2 regions of the Planococcus maritimus genome follow, and region 2 is predicted to be linked to the other one. Evidence: a T-box and tRNA genes for the amino acid it is inferred to sense, from the RefSeq annotation. Region 2 holds a T-box; the other holds one or more tRNA genes.
The links. A T-box is a leader RNA that pairs with one kind of tRNA and senses whether it is charged. The one in region 2 lies ahead of leuS (leucine--tRNA ligase), so its partner is inferred to be a tRNA-Leu.

Region 1: it encodes a tRNA-Leu, which carries the amino acid that the T-box ahead of leuS (leucine--tRNA ligase) is inferred to sense. The anticodon was not compared.

The regions. Positions count from the first base shown of each region.
Region 1 is NZ_CP016538.2:533,845-540,387, forward strand. Features, by position in the region: gene BBI11_RS02810 (Tex family protein) at 1-975, shown strand, start outside; gene BBI11_RS02815 (SprT family protein) at 977-1,441, shown strand; tRNA gene BBI11_RS02820 (tRNA-Asn) at 1,802-1,876, shown strand; tRNA gene BBI11_RS02825 (tRNA-Glu) at 1,884-1,958, shown strand; tRNA gene BBI11_RS02830 (tRNA-Met) at 2,026-2,102, shown strand; tRNA gene BBI11_RS02835 (tRNA-Asp) at 2,106-2,181, shown strand; tRNA gene BBI11_RS02840 (tRNA-Gln) at 2,191-2,265, shown strand; tRNA gene BBI11_RS02845 (tRNA-Leu) at 2,354-2,439, shown strand; tRNA gene BBI11_RS02850 (tRNA-Arg) at 2,457-2,533, shown strand; tRNA gene BBI11_RS02855 (tRNA-Gly) at 2,553-2,626, shown strand; rRNA gene BBI11_RS02860 (16S ribosomal RNA) at 2,855-4,405, shown strand; rRNA gene BBI11_RS02865 (23S ribosomal RNA) at 4,597-6,543, shown strand, end outside.
Region 2 is NZ_CP016538.2:1,229,838-1,236,380, reverse strand. Features, by position in the region: gene BBI11_RS06245 (putative polysaccharide biosynthesis protein) at 1-450, opposite strand, end outside; gene BBI11_RS06240 (BaiN/RdsA family NAD(P)/FAD-dependent oxidoreductase) at 581-1,867, shown strand; gene leuS (leucine--tRNA ligase) at 2,622-5,033, opposite strand; T-box leader at 5,117-5,311, opposite strand; gene BBI11_RS06225 (3-oxoacid CoA-transferase subunit B) at 5,356-6,009, opposite strand; gene BBI11_RS06220 (CoA transferase subunit A) at 6,028-6,543, opposite strand, start outside.

The sequences.
Region 1 (6,543 bases), 700 kb from region 2:
TACGTCATTGTCAACGAAGCGGGTGCGAGTGTGTATTCGGCTTCAGAAATTGCCCGTGCAGAGTTCCCGGACTTACAAGTCGAAGAGCGCAGTGCAGCATCCATCGCGCGCCGCCTCCAAGACCCGCTTTCAGAACTCGTGAAGATTGATCCGAAAGCAGTAGGCGTCGGGCAATACCAACACGATGTCTCGCAGAAAAAACTGGCAGATCAATTGACTTTTGTTGTCGAGATGGCAGTCAACCAAGTTGGCGTGAACGTCAACTCGGCTTCAGCTTCATTACTGCAATACGTCGCTGGACTCAGCAAGACAGTTGCAGAAAACATAATCAAAGCGAGAGACGAGAACGGGCGCTTTGCTTCCCGCGTTCAGTTGAAAAAAATTCCGCGTCTCGGCGCGAAAACTTATGAGCAAGCCATTGGGTTCCTGCGAATAACGGAAGGGAAGAATCCGTTGGACGCTACCGGCATTCACCCGGAAAGTTATGAGACGGCCGAGAGAATCCTTAAGCTGATCGACGCGGATAAAAAAATGATCGGCCGCCCGGAAATTGTCGCTAAGCTCGACAGTTTGGATCTGGCGTCCCTGAGCGGTGAGTGGGAAATTGGCACACTAACGCTCAAGGACATTGTCGATGCATTGAAGAAACCTTTCCGCGACCCGCGGGACGAATTCCCTCAGCCGCTTCTGAAAAGCGATGTCTTGAAGATGGAAGATTTGGCTCCAGGGATGGAAGTGCAAGGAACCGTCCGCAACGTTGTCGACTTCGGGGCTTTCGTCGATATCGGCGTAAAACAAGATGGCCTTGTCCACATTTCTAAATTGAGAAAAGGATTCGTAAAACACCCGCTTGATGTCGTAGCTGTCGGGGATATTGTCACCGTGTGGGTTGATCAAGTCGAGAAACAAAAAGGGCGGATCGCTTTGACGATGCTGCCGCCAAAAGAACAACAGCCGGATCTCCAGGAGAGATAAAATGACGAACGAAGAGCTGACCAAATTGATTGCAGAAATTTCCCGTGACGTATTTGGCAAATCATTTCGCCATCAGGGGCTATTCAACAAACGCCTTCGCACGACCGGCGGGCGATATCTATTGAGGTCGCACGATATTGAAATCAACCCGGCTTCCTACGAGAAGTTCGGCCATGATGAACTTGTTGGAATCATTAAGCATGAACTTTGCCATTACCATCTCCATCTTGAGGGGAAAGGCTACAAACATCGGGACAAGGACTTCCGCGAGTTGTTACAACAAACGGGATCTCCGCGCTTTTGTGCTCTTCTTACAGAAAAGCGCCGGCAGACAAATGGCTTTCATCTATATGAATGCATGTCCTGTAAATCCGAATTCCCGAGAAAGATTCGCATGAACACTGCCAAGTATAGATGTGGACGCTGCAGCGGAAAGCTGCGAATGAAAAGAGAAAAGGATCTATAAACAAGGGCCGCTTTTAAAGTGGCTCTTGTTTTTATTTTTGATGACTTGCAGAAAGAGAGCGAAGTTCCTGGCGAGGGCAAACGAAGATGAGGGAGACGTTTAGTAGAACGGGAGCGCAGCGAACAAGATTGAGCAGCAGCCCGACTAAAAGTAAATGCGCATGAATTTTCGACAGGTGAAATTCGTTGAGGGAAGCGAGCTGGGTCTTCGCTAAACACTTCAAAAGCAAAGCTTTTTAACGCGTGGATTTCTAAATAAAAGCCTGAGTAAAAACTAAAATATAAAATGATGAAGAAAAGTGTTGACGATTCCTGTTAGGCTCTTTATAATAGAAAAAGTCGACAAGTACTTAAACATTATTCCGAAGTAGCTCAGTGGTAGAGCACCGCACTGTTAATGCGATGGTCGTAGGTTCGAGTCCTACCTTCGGAGCCATTTATTTGGCCCCTTGGTCAAGCGGTTAAGACACCGCCCTTTCACGGCGGTAACACGGGTTCGAATCCCGTAGGGGTCACCATACATATATTGAATTACTTTTTCTATATAATACTTGTGTGCTGTACAATTGAAAATTTTATTATTGTCGCGGGGTGGAGCAGTTCGGTAGCTCGTTGGGCTCATAACCCAAAGGTCGCAGGTTCAAATCCTGCCCCCGCAACCAAATGGTCCCGTGGTGTAGCGGTTAACATGCCTGCCTGTCACGCAGGAGATCGCCGGTTCGATCCCGGTCGGGACCGCCATTTTTTTAATGGGGTATAGCCAAGCGGTAAGGCAACGGGTTTTGATCCCGTCATGCCCTGGTTCGAATCCAGGTACCCCAGCCAATTTTAGGGTGGCCGAAACGAACTTTTAAGTTTTCATTGACAAATACAGAGAGAAGTTGTACGATATAACTTGTCTCGAAAAATATTTGCGGTCGTGGCGGAATGGCAGACGCGCTAGGTTGAGGGCCTAGTGGGAGAAATCCCGTGGAAGTTCGACTCTTCTCGGCCGCACCATACATATTCAATTATTTGCGCCCGTAGCTCAATTGGATAGAGTACTTGACTACGAATCAAGCGGTTAGAGGTTCGAGTCCTCTCGGGCGCGCCATTTATCTTCTATATAATATGCGGGTGTAGTTTAGTGGTAAAACCTCAGCCTTCCAAGCTGATGATGAGGGTTCGATTCCCTTCACCCGCTCCATCATTATTTTGAACCTTGAAAACTGAACAGCAAAACGTCAACAATAGACGTCACGAGCGCCTTGGCGCGAGAACGGCTTTTGCGATGGTCGCCCTTGGGTGATCGGAGTACAGCTTTCTGAACTTCGGTGTTCGTGACACAACTTACTGATCAGCTTCGGCAGATCAAGCGAATCGCGCGTCTTTCGAGACGGCGATACGCCAGCAGTATTGAGCAATCAACTACTCTATAATGGAGAGTTTGATCCTGGCTCAGGACGAACGCTGGCGGCGTGCCTAATACATGCAAGTCGAGCGGAACCATTGGAGCTTGCTCCTTTGGTTTAGCGGCGGACGGGTGAGTAACACGTGGGCAACCTGCCCTGCAGATCGGGATAACTCCGGGAAACCGGTGCTAATACCGAATAGTTTACGGCCTCTCATGAGGCTGTACGGAAAGACGGTTTCGGCTGTCACTGCAGGATGGGCCCGCGGCGCATTAGCTAGTTGGTGGGGTAATGGCCTACCAAGGCGACGATGCGTAGCCGACCTGAGAGGGTGATCGGCCACACTGGGACTGAGACACGGCCCAGACTCCTACGGGAGGCAGCAGTAGGGAATCTTCCGCAATGGACGAAAGTCTGACGGAGCAACGCCGCGTGAGTGAAGAAGGTTTTCGGATCGTAAAACTCTGTTGTGAGGGAAGAACAAGTACCAACTAACTATTGGTACCTTGACGGTACCTCACCAGAAAGCCACGGCTAACTACGTGCCAGCAGCCGCGGTAATACGTAGGTGGCAAGCGTTGTCCGGAATTATTGGGCGTAAAGCGCGCGCAGGCGGTCCTTTAAGTCTGATGTGAAAGCCCACGGCTCAACCGTGGAGGGTCATTGGAAACTGGGGGACTTGAGTGCAGAAGAGGAAAGTGGAATTCCACGTGTAGCGGTGAAATGCGTAGAGATGTGGAGGAACACCAGTGGCGAAGGCGACTTTCTGGTCTGTAACTGACGCTGAGGCGCGAAAGCGTGGGGAGCAAACAGGATTAGATACCCTGGTAGTCCACGCCGTAAACGATGAGTGCTAAGTGTTAGGGGGTTTCCGCCCCTTAGTGCTGCAGCTAACGCATTAAGCACTCCGCCTGGGGAGTACGGCCGCAAGGCTGAAACTCAAAGGAATTGACGGGGGCCCGCACAAGCGGTGGAGCATGTGGTTTAATTCGAAGCAACGCGAAGAACCTTACCAGGTCTTGACATCCCGCTGACCGCCTAGGAGACTAGGCTTTCCCTTCGGGGACAGCGGTGACAGGTGGTGCATGGTTGTCGTCAGCTCGTGTCGTGAGATGTTGGGTTAAGTCCCGCAACGAGCGCAACCCTTGATCTTAGTTGCCAGCATTCAGTTGGGCACTCTAAGGTGACTGCCGGTGACAAACCGGAGGAAGGTGGGGATGACGTCAAATCATCATGCCCCTTATGACCTGGGCTACACACGTGCTACAATGGACGGTACAAAGGGCTGCAAACCCGCGAGGGGGAGCCAATCCCAGAAAACCGTTCTCAGTTCGGATTGTAGGCTGCAACTCGCCTGCATGAAGCCGGAATCGCTAGTAATCGCGGATCAGCATGCCGCGGTGAATACGTTCCCGGGCCTTGTACACACCGCCCGTCACACCACGAGAGTTTGTAACACCCGAAGTCGGTGGGGTAACCCTTACGGGAGCCAGCCGCCGAAGGTGGGACAGATGATTGGGGTGAAGTCGTAACAAGGTAGCCGTATCGGAAGGTGCGGCTGGATCACCTCCTTTCTAAGGATAATATCGGAACCGATTCTTACGGAATCGGGTTGACGTTTTGCGTTCAGTTTTGAAGGTTCACTCCTTACGGAGCACTTTCAAACTTGTTCTTTGAAAACTGGATAGATCGACATTGATTAAGAAACAAGCATCATAGTAGCGTGATCGCGATTGCGATCAACTTATTTTTTTTGACCATCAGTGGTTAAGTTAATAAGGGCGCACGGTGGATGCCTTGGCACTAGGAGCCGAAGAAGGACGGCACTAACACCGATATGCCTCGGGGAGCTGTAAGTGAGCTGTGATCCGGGGATTTCCGAATGGGGAAACCCACTGTTCGTAATGGAGCAGTATCCATGTGTGAATTCATAGCACATGAGAAGGCAGACTCAGGGAACTGAAACATCTAAGTACCTGAAGGAAGAGAAAGCAAATGCGATTCCCCAAGTAGCGGCGAGCGAAACGGGATCAGCCCAAACCAGAAGGCTTGCCTTCTGGGGTTGTAGGACACTCTATACGGAGTTACAAAGGAACGGATTAAGCGAAGCGACCTGGAACGGTCCGCGAGACAGGGTAACAGCCCCGTAGCTGAAAGTTCGTTCTCTCCAGAGTGGATCCTGAGTACGGCGGAACACGAGAAATTCCGTCGGAATCCGGGAGGACCATCTCCCAAGGCTAAATACTCCCTAGTGACCGATAGTGAACCAGTACCGTGAGGGAAAGGTGAAAAGCACCCCGGAAGGGGAGTGAAATAGATCCTGAAACCGTGTGCCTACAAGTAGTTAGAGCCCGTTAATGGGTGATAGCGTGCCTTTTGTAGAATGAACCGGCGAGTTACGATTACATGCAAGGTTAAGGCCTATAAGCCGGAGCCGCAGCGAAAGCGAGTCTGAATAGGGCGAATGAGTATGTAGTTGTAGACCCGAAACCAGGTGATCTACCCATGTCCAGGGTGAAGGTAAGGTAACACTTACTGGAGGCCCGAACCCACGCACGTTGAAAAGTGCGGGGATGAGGTGTGGGTAGCGGAGAAATTCCAATCGAACCTGGAGATAGCTGGTTCTCTCCGAAATAGCTTTAGGGCTAGCCTCAAGAAGAGAATCCTGGAGGTAGAGCACTGTTTGGACTAGGGGCCCATCCCGGGTTACCGAATTCAGACAAACTCCGAATGCCAGTGATTTATACTTGGGAGTCAGACTGCGAGTGATAAGATCCGTAGTCAAGAGGGAAACAGCCCAGACCACCAGCTAAGGTCCCCAAATATCCGTTAAGTGGAAAAGGATGTGGCGTTGCTTAGACAACCAGGATGTTGGCTTAGAAGCAGCCATCATTTAAAGAGTGCGTAATAGCTCACTGGTCGAGTGACACTGCGCCGAAAATGTACCGGGGCTAAACGGATTACCGAAGCTGTGGATGGACATCGTAGATGTCCGTGGTAGGAGAGCGTTCTAAGGGCGTTGAAGTCAGACCGGAAGGACTGGTGGAGCGCTTAGAAGTGAGAATGCCGGTATGAGTAACGAAAGACGGGTGAGAATCCCGTCCACCGAATGCCTAAGGTTTCCTGAGGAAGGCTCGTCCGCTCAGGGTTAGTCGGGACCTAAGTCGAGGCCGATAGGCGTAGACGATGGACAACAGGTTGATATTCCTGTACCACCTCCCCGCCGTTTGAGTAATGGGGGGACGCAGAAGGATAGGGTGAGCGTGCCGTTGGTTGTGCACGTCCAAGTTGTGAGATGAGAAACGAGGCAAATCCCGTTTCTACGTACATCAAGCAGTGATGGCAAGAGGTTTAACCTCAGAGTCCCTGATTTCACACTGCCAAGAAAAGCCTCTAGCGAGGCGGGAGGTGCCCGTACCGCAAACCGACACAGGTAGGCGAGAAGAGAATTCTAAGGTGAGCGAGTGAACTCTCGTTAAGGAACTCGGCAAAATGACCCCGTAACTTCGGGAGAAGGGGTGCTCTGGTAGGGTGTTAAAGCCCGAGAGAGCCGCAGTGAATAGGCCCAGGCGACTGTTTAGCAAAAACACAGGTCTCTGCAAAACCGTAAGGTGACGTATAGGGGCTGACGCCTGCCCGGTGCTGGAAGGTTAAGGGGAGTGCTTAGCGCAAGCGAAGGTGCGAACCGAAGCCCCAGTAAACGGCGGCCGTA
Region 2 (6,543 bases):
TTGGAAAAAGCCGCGCCACAGACTCATGAACGGCACCACGATCAACGCGAAGCTGACCCAGCGGATGGCATCTGCAATATCGCCTACCGAGTAGATAGGCTCATCGTCTGAGATGGTAATACGAGCAAGCGGTTCTGCCAATAGATACAGTGCCAAGAACGACACGAATCCTGTAACCATCATCGTCAATAAGCCTGAACGCAATAATCTCCTCCCGGTTTCATAATCACCGAGTGAATTGTATTTGGCCGTGAATTTGGAGAACGCGATCGGCGCACCGGAAATCGCCAGTGCCAACATCAAGTTATACGGAATGTAGGCATACTGGTAAAGCCCGATATTATCCTCTCCCACCATGCTGTAGAATGGGATGATATAAATGACGCCGAGCACTTTCGACAGAAATAAACCTAATGTTAAAATGGCGGTACCTTTAATTAATGAGGACATTTTGCACTCCCTGACTTGTTCAAAATAAAAAGCAATCTACACGATAGTTTACACCTATAGACAAAATTACTCAACGTGTTTTGACTCATCGTGTATACTGAAAAGAAAAACGAAAGTGAGTTTTTACTATATGTATGACATCATCATCATCGGCGGAGGCCCTTCCGGCTTGATGGCTTCCATCGCTGCCGCATCAAACGGCAAGCGCGTGCTGCTCGTCGAAAAAGGCAAAAAGCTAGGAAAAAAATTAATCATCTCCGGTGGCGGTCGCTGCAACGTGACGAACCGCCTGCCGTTAGAAGAAATCGTCCGCCACATTCCCGGCAACGGGCGTTTCATGTACAGCCCGTTCTCCGTCTTCAATAATGAAGACATTATCGAGTTTTTCGAGAACCTCGGTGTCGAGCTAAAAGAAGAAGATCACGGCCGCATGTTCCCGGTATCCAACCGTGCACAAGACGTGGCGGATGCGATGTTTGGCGAGATGGACCGGCTTGGCGTTGAACGCAAACTTGATTCCCCCGTCAAAAGCTTATTGATGAACGACGATAAAGTGACCGGCATCCGCCTGCACTCTGGCGAGGAATTCGAATCGCACGCAGTCGTTGTCGCAGTCGGCGGCAAAGCGGTGCCGCAAACCGGATCGACCGGTGACGGCTATCCGTGGGCGGAAAAAGCGGGACACACCGTCACCGATCTCTACCCAACGGAAGTTCCGTTATTGTCTACTGAACCGTTCATCAAATCACGCGATCTTCAAGGACTCGCGCTTCGCGATGTCGCCGTCACGGTTTTGAACAAGAAAAACAAAGCACTCGTCACCCACCAGATGGATATGCTATTTACCCATTTCGGCTTGAGCGGCCCAGCCATCTTGCGCTGTAGCCAGTACGTTGTGAAGGAAATGAAGAAAAACGGCGGCCAAGCGGTCACTGTGCGCATTAATTCCATGCCGAATGACAACGCAGAATCGGCTTTCCAGCTCCTAAACAAGCTGATGAAAGAAGAACCGAAAAAAGCGTTGAAGAATGTTTGGAAAAGCTTGGCGCAGGAACGCTGGCTGTTGTTCTTGTTGGACCGTGCAGGCATCGACCCGCAATTAACCGGCGCTGAATTGCCGGCGGATAAAGTTCGTTCACTCGCTAGTGAGATGACGGCATTCACGATGACCGTTTCCGGCACACAGCCGATTGAGAAAGCCTTTGTTACGGGCGGCGGCGTGTCGATCAAGGAGATCGAGCCGAAGACGATGCATTCGAAGAAAAAGCCCGGCTTGTTCTTCTGCGGCGAAATCCTCGACATCCACGGCTACACCGGCGGCTATAATATCACATCCGCCCTTGTCACCGGACACGTTGCAGGAAAAAACGCAGCCGAGTTCGCTGCTTCTTATCAAACCGAAAGCCCCATTGCTTAAGCAATGGGCTTTTTTCTTTGGAATGAAATTGAAAGGGCAAATGAGAACTCACTTCTTAAAGTAGACAGAATCAAAGATAGCGGGAGTTTTCTTGTAAAGATGTTACTGAACATTGAAGTAAGTTTCTTCTTTGTATTCGCCACCTTGCTTTGGATTGGCCTCTTGCAGGAAGCCAGGAAGACCACCTGTCTTCCTGCGTCGGCTCACCCTTGGCGCTCGGCGGCTGAGCGATTTCGTTGTGTGAAGACTGTTTAAGCAGATCTACTTCTTTAGGTAGTTGCCGGCTAGTGGGGAAATCGCTTCCCAAGAAGCGGTCGAACAGCATGTTGTTGCATTTAGTGTGGGGTAACCAGCGACATGTTTTTCAGCATGAAACAAGTTGCAAAATATGATGCATTTCTACAAGGCTCATTAATTAAAGTCGAAAAAAGATCTCCCGCTCTAAAACTAGAGACGGAGTGGAAGGAGGCTGACGCCTGTGGGACCGCGCGGGCTGGCGAGACAAACGTGTCGCGCACTTTGCGACACGTTGGCTCAACACCCGCCCCACGGCAAGCAGCCCCCTGAAACGCAGTCGAATTGCGGAAGCTATTCTATTCACTTCATTTATCTTTCTGTCGCATCAACTGCATGACTCGCATCCTGCGAGCCCCAAGCAGCCATTGGAGTGCCGTCGAATAACAGAAACTATTTAATTCTCTAATTTAGTATCACAAAAAGCCGCCAGAGAAATTTCCCTGGCGGCTTTCATTATTTATCCTACAACGATATTAACCAATTTCCCTGGAATGGCGATGACTTTGCGTACTTGTTTGCCTTCAGCCGCCTTTTGGACGTGCTCGTCGGCGAGTGCCGCTTCTTCCAGTTGTTCTTTCGTGCTGTCTTTTGCGACAGTCAGCTTGCTTCTCACTTTGCCGTTCACTTGGACGACGATTTCGACTTCATCGTCGACCAGTTTCGACTCATCAAACTCAGGCCATGCTTCATACGTTACCGTCTCGCTATGTCCAAGTTTGTTCCACAGCTCTTCAGCCAAATGCGGCGCAATCGGCGATAGCAACTTCACAAAGCCTTCGACGTATTCTTTCGGCAAGTTCTCCGCTTTATACGCTTCGTTGATGAAAACCATCATTTGGGAAATAGCTGTGTTGAAACGTAGGCCATCAAAGTCTTCTGTCACTTTTTTGACGGTTTGGTGATAAACTTTCTCTAATTTGCCGTCGTTTTGTTTAACGACTTTGTTTGAGATCGTTCCATCTTCGACCAGCAAACGCCAGACGCGATCAAGGAAACGGCGGGATCCGTCGAGTCCGTTTGTTGACCAGGCGATCGACGCTTCAAGCGGCCCCATGAACATTTCGTACATGCGCAGTGTATCCGCCCCGTGGCTTTCGATGATTTGGTCCGGGTTGACGACATTGCCTTTGGATTTCGACATTTTCTCGTTGCCTTCGCCGAGGATCATTCCTTGGTTGAATAATTTCTGGAACGGTTCTTTCGTCGGCACGACGCCAAGGTCGTACAGCACTTTGTGCCAGAAACGCGCGTACAATAAATGAAGGACGGCGTGTTCTGCACCACCGATATAGACATCAACCGGAAGCCAGCGTTTCAATAATTCTGGATCCGCAATCGCTTCGTCGTTGGTCGGATCGATAAAGCGCAAATAATACCAGCAGCTGCCGGCCCATTGCGGCATTGTGTTTGTTTCGCGGCGGCCTTTCATGCCCGTTTCAGGATGCGTCACGTTGACCCACTCTTCGATATTGGCAAGCGGCGATTCGCCAGTTCCGCTCGGTTTGATGTCTGTCGTGACCGGAAGTTCGAGTGGCAGATCCGCATCGTCGACCGGTGACATTGTGCCGTCTTCCCAGTGGATGATTGGAATTGGCTCTCCCCAATAACGCTGGCGGCTGAACAGCCAATCGCGCAGGCGGTACGTGATTTTCTTCTCGCCGACGCCTTCCGTCTCGAGCCAGTCGATCGCTTTTCCGATCGCTTCGGTTTTGTTCAAGCCGTTAAGGAATCCAGAATTGACGAGTTCGCCGTCACCAGCGTATGCTTCTTCGTCGATGTTGCCGCCTGAGACGACTTCAACGATCGGCAATTCGAATTGTTTGGCGAATTCGTAATCGCGCTCATCATGTGCCGGAACCGCCATGATGGCACCAGTTCCATAAGTTGCGAGGACGTAATCAGCGATCCAGATCGGCATCTTCTCGCCGCTTGCCGGATTGACCGCATAAGCACCTGTGAAGACGCCCGTCTTGTCTTTTGCCAGATCGGTACGTTCCAAATCGCTTTTCGTTTTCACTTTGTCGATATATTCAGCTACCGCTTCACTTTGTTCGGATGTCGTGATTTCTCCGACCAATTTATGTTCTGGGGCAAGTACTGCATATGTTGCGCCGAAAATTGTATCCGGGCGAGTCGTGAAAGCACGGAAAGAAAGCCCTGTGCCGTCGATCTTGAATTCAAGCTCAGCCCCTTCGGATTTGCCGATCCAGTTGCGCTGCATGTCTTTCAAGCTTTCCGGCCAGTCGAGTTCGTTCAAATCTTCCAACAAACGGTCTGCGTATTCCGTAATACGCAGCACCCATTGGCGCATCGGGCGGCGTTCGACCGGATGGCCTCCGCGTTCAGAAACGCCGTCGACCACTTCTTCGTTGGCGAGCACTGTACCAAGTGCCGGGCACCAGTTGACCGCTACTTCATCAACATACGCCAAGCCTTTATTGTAAAGTTGGATAAAAATCCATTGCGTCCATTTGTAGTAGTTCGGGTCGGTCGTGTTGATTTCACGGTCCCAATCATACGAGAAGCCAAGTTCCTGAATTTGGCGCTTGAAAGTCTCGATGTTTTTAGCCGTAAATTCAGCCGGGTCATTTCCTGTATCAAGCGCATATTGTTCAGCCGGCAAACCGAAGGCATCCCAACCCATCGGATGCAGCACATCGTAGCCTTGCATGCGTTTTTGGCGGCTCAAAATATCGGTCGCCGTGTAACCTTCCGGGTGCCCTACGTGGAGACCGGCACCTGATGGATACGGGAACATATCCAGCGCGTAGAATTTTTCTTTGCCTGGCGTATTTTCGGTTTTGAAGGTTTTGTTTTCCTGCCAGTGACGCTGCCATTTCTTTTCAATTTCCTTGTGGTTAAACGACATTTCCTATTTCCTCCTCTAAATACAAGCGGATGTCCGCATGCCTTACATAATTTTAAGCAAAATAAAAACTCCCGCCCCTTAAACTAAGGGACGGGAGTTTTCCCGCGGTACCACCCAAATTAGCGCTATAGCGCTCAACTTGATTCCTTAACGCGGAAAACGGCGCAATCATTGCGCAGACTCCAAGGCGAGTTTGGATATCCTGCAGGCCGGCTCGCACCATCCGCCGGCTCTCTGTGCTGCAAAAACATCCTACTATTCCTCTTCACGGCCATTTGCTATTGATTTCATTTTAGCTGAGCGCTCATTTTTATGCAATAGCTCAGTGTACTTTGACGCCTTCTGTATTCAGTTCAGCATCAGTTGCAGCGACGACGTCATCGACTGAGAAGCCTTCGAACACTTCTTTCAAAACCAGCCCGGTGTCCGTCACTTCGATTACAGCGCGTTCCGTGATGATCAAATTGACGACTGCTTTGCCGGTCAGCGGCAATTCACACGCCTTCTTGATTTTGGCGGAACCGTCTTTTGAAACATGATCCATGATAACAATGACTTTTTTCGCGCCGTGCACAAGGTCCATCGCACCGCCCATGCCTTTGATCATTTTTCCGGGAATCATCCAGTTGGCCAGGTCACCGTTCTCTGCGACTTCCATGCCCCCCAGAATGGCCACGTCGATATGACCACCGCGAATCATCGCGAATGACTCAGCGCTCGTGAAAAAGGCGGAGCCTGGGATGGTGGTAACCGTTTCCTTGCCGGCGTTGATCAAATCGGGGTCAACTTGATCTTCGGTCGGATAAGGCCCAATGCCAAGCAAACCGTTTTCAGATTGCAAGACGACTTGCTTGTTGTCGGAAATGAAGTTTGCGACCAAGGTCGGCATACCGATGCCTAGGTTGACGTAATCTCCATCGTTGATTTCTTTTTCTGCCCGTTTTGCGATTCGTTCTCTGATAGCTTGTTTGTCCACTTCTGTCCCCACCCTTTCTTAACGCGTTGTCAAACGCTCGATTCGTTTTTCCTGATCTGCTTGGAACAAGCCTTGCACATAAATGCTAGGTGTTTGCACCTGATTCGGATCAATATCGCCGATTTCCACTAAATGCTCAACTTCTGCAATGGTCACTTTTCCGGCTGCCGCTGCTAGCGGGTTAAAATTCTGTGCCGTCTTGTTGTAAACAAGATTGCCCATTTTATCAGCCTTATGTGCACGGACAAGTGAAAAATCTGCTTTCAAAGCCATTTCCAGCACATGTTCCTTGCCATCAAATTCGCGGATTTCCTTGCCTTCCGCAACAGTCGTGCCGACGCCAGCCGGTGTAAAGAAAGCCGGGATGCCCGCGCCGCCTGCACGCATTTTTTCAGCGAGCGTGCCTTGTGGCGTAAGTTCCACTTCGATTTCGCCAGACAGCACTTGGCGTTCAAATTCTTTGTTTTCACCGACATATGAGCCGATCATTTTTTTGATTTGTTTGTTTTTCAGCAATAAGCCGAGTCCCCATTC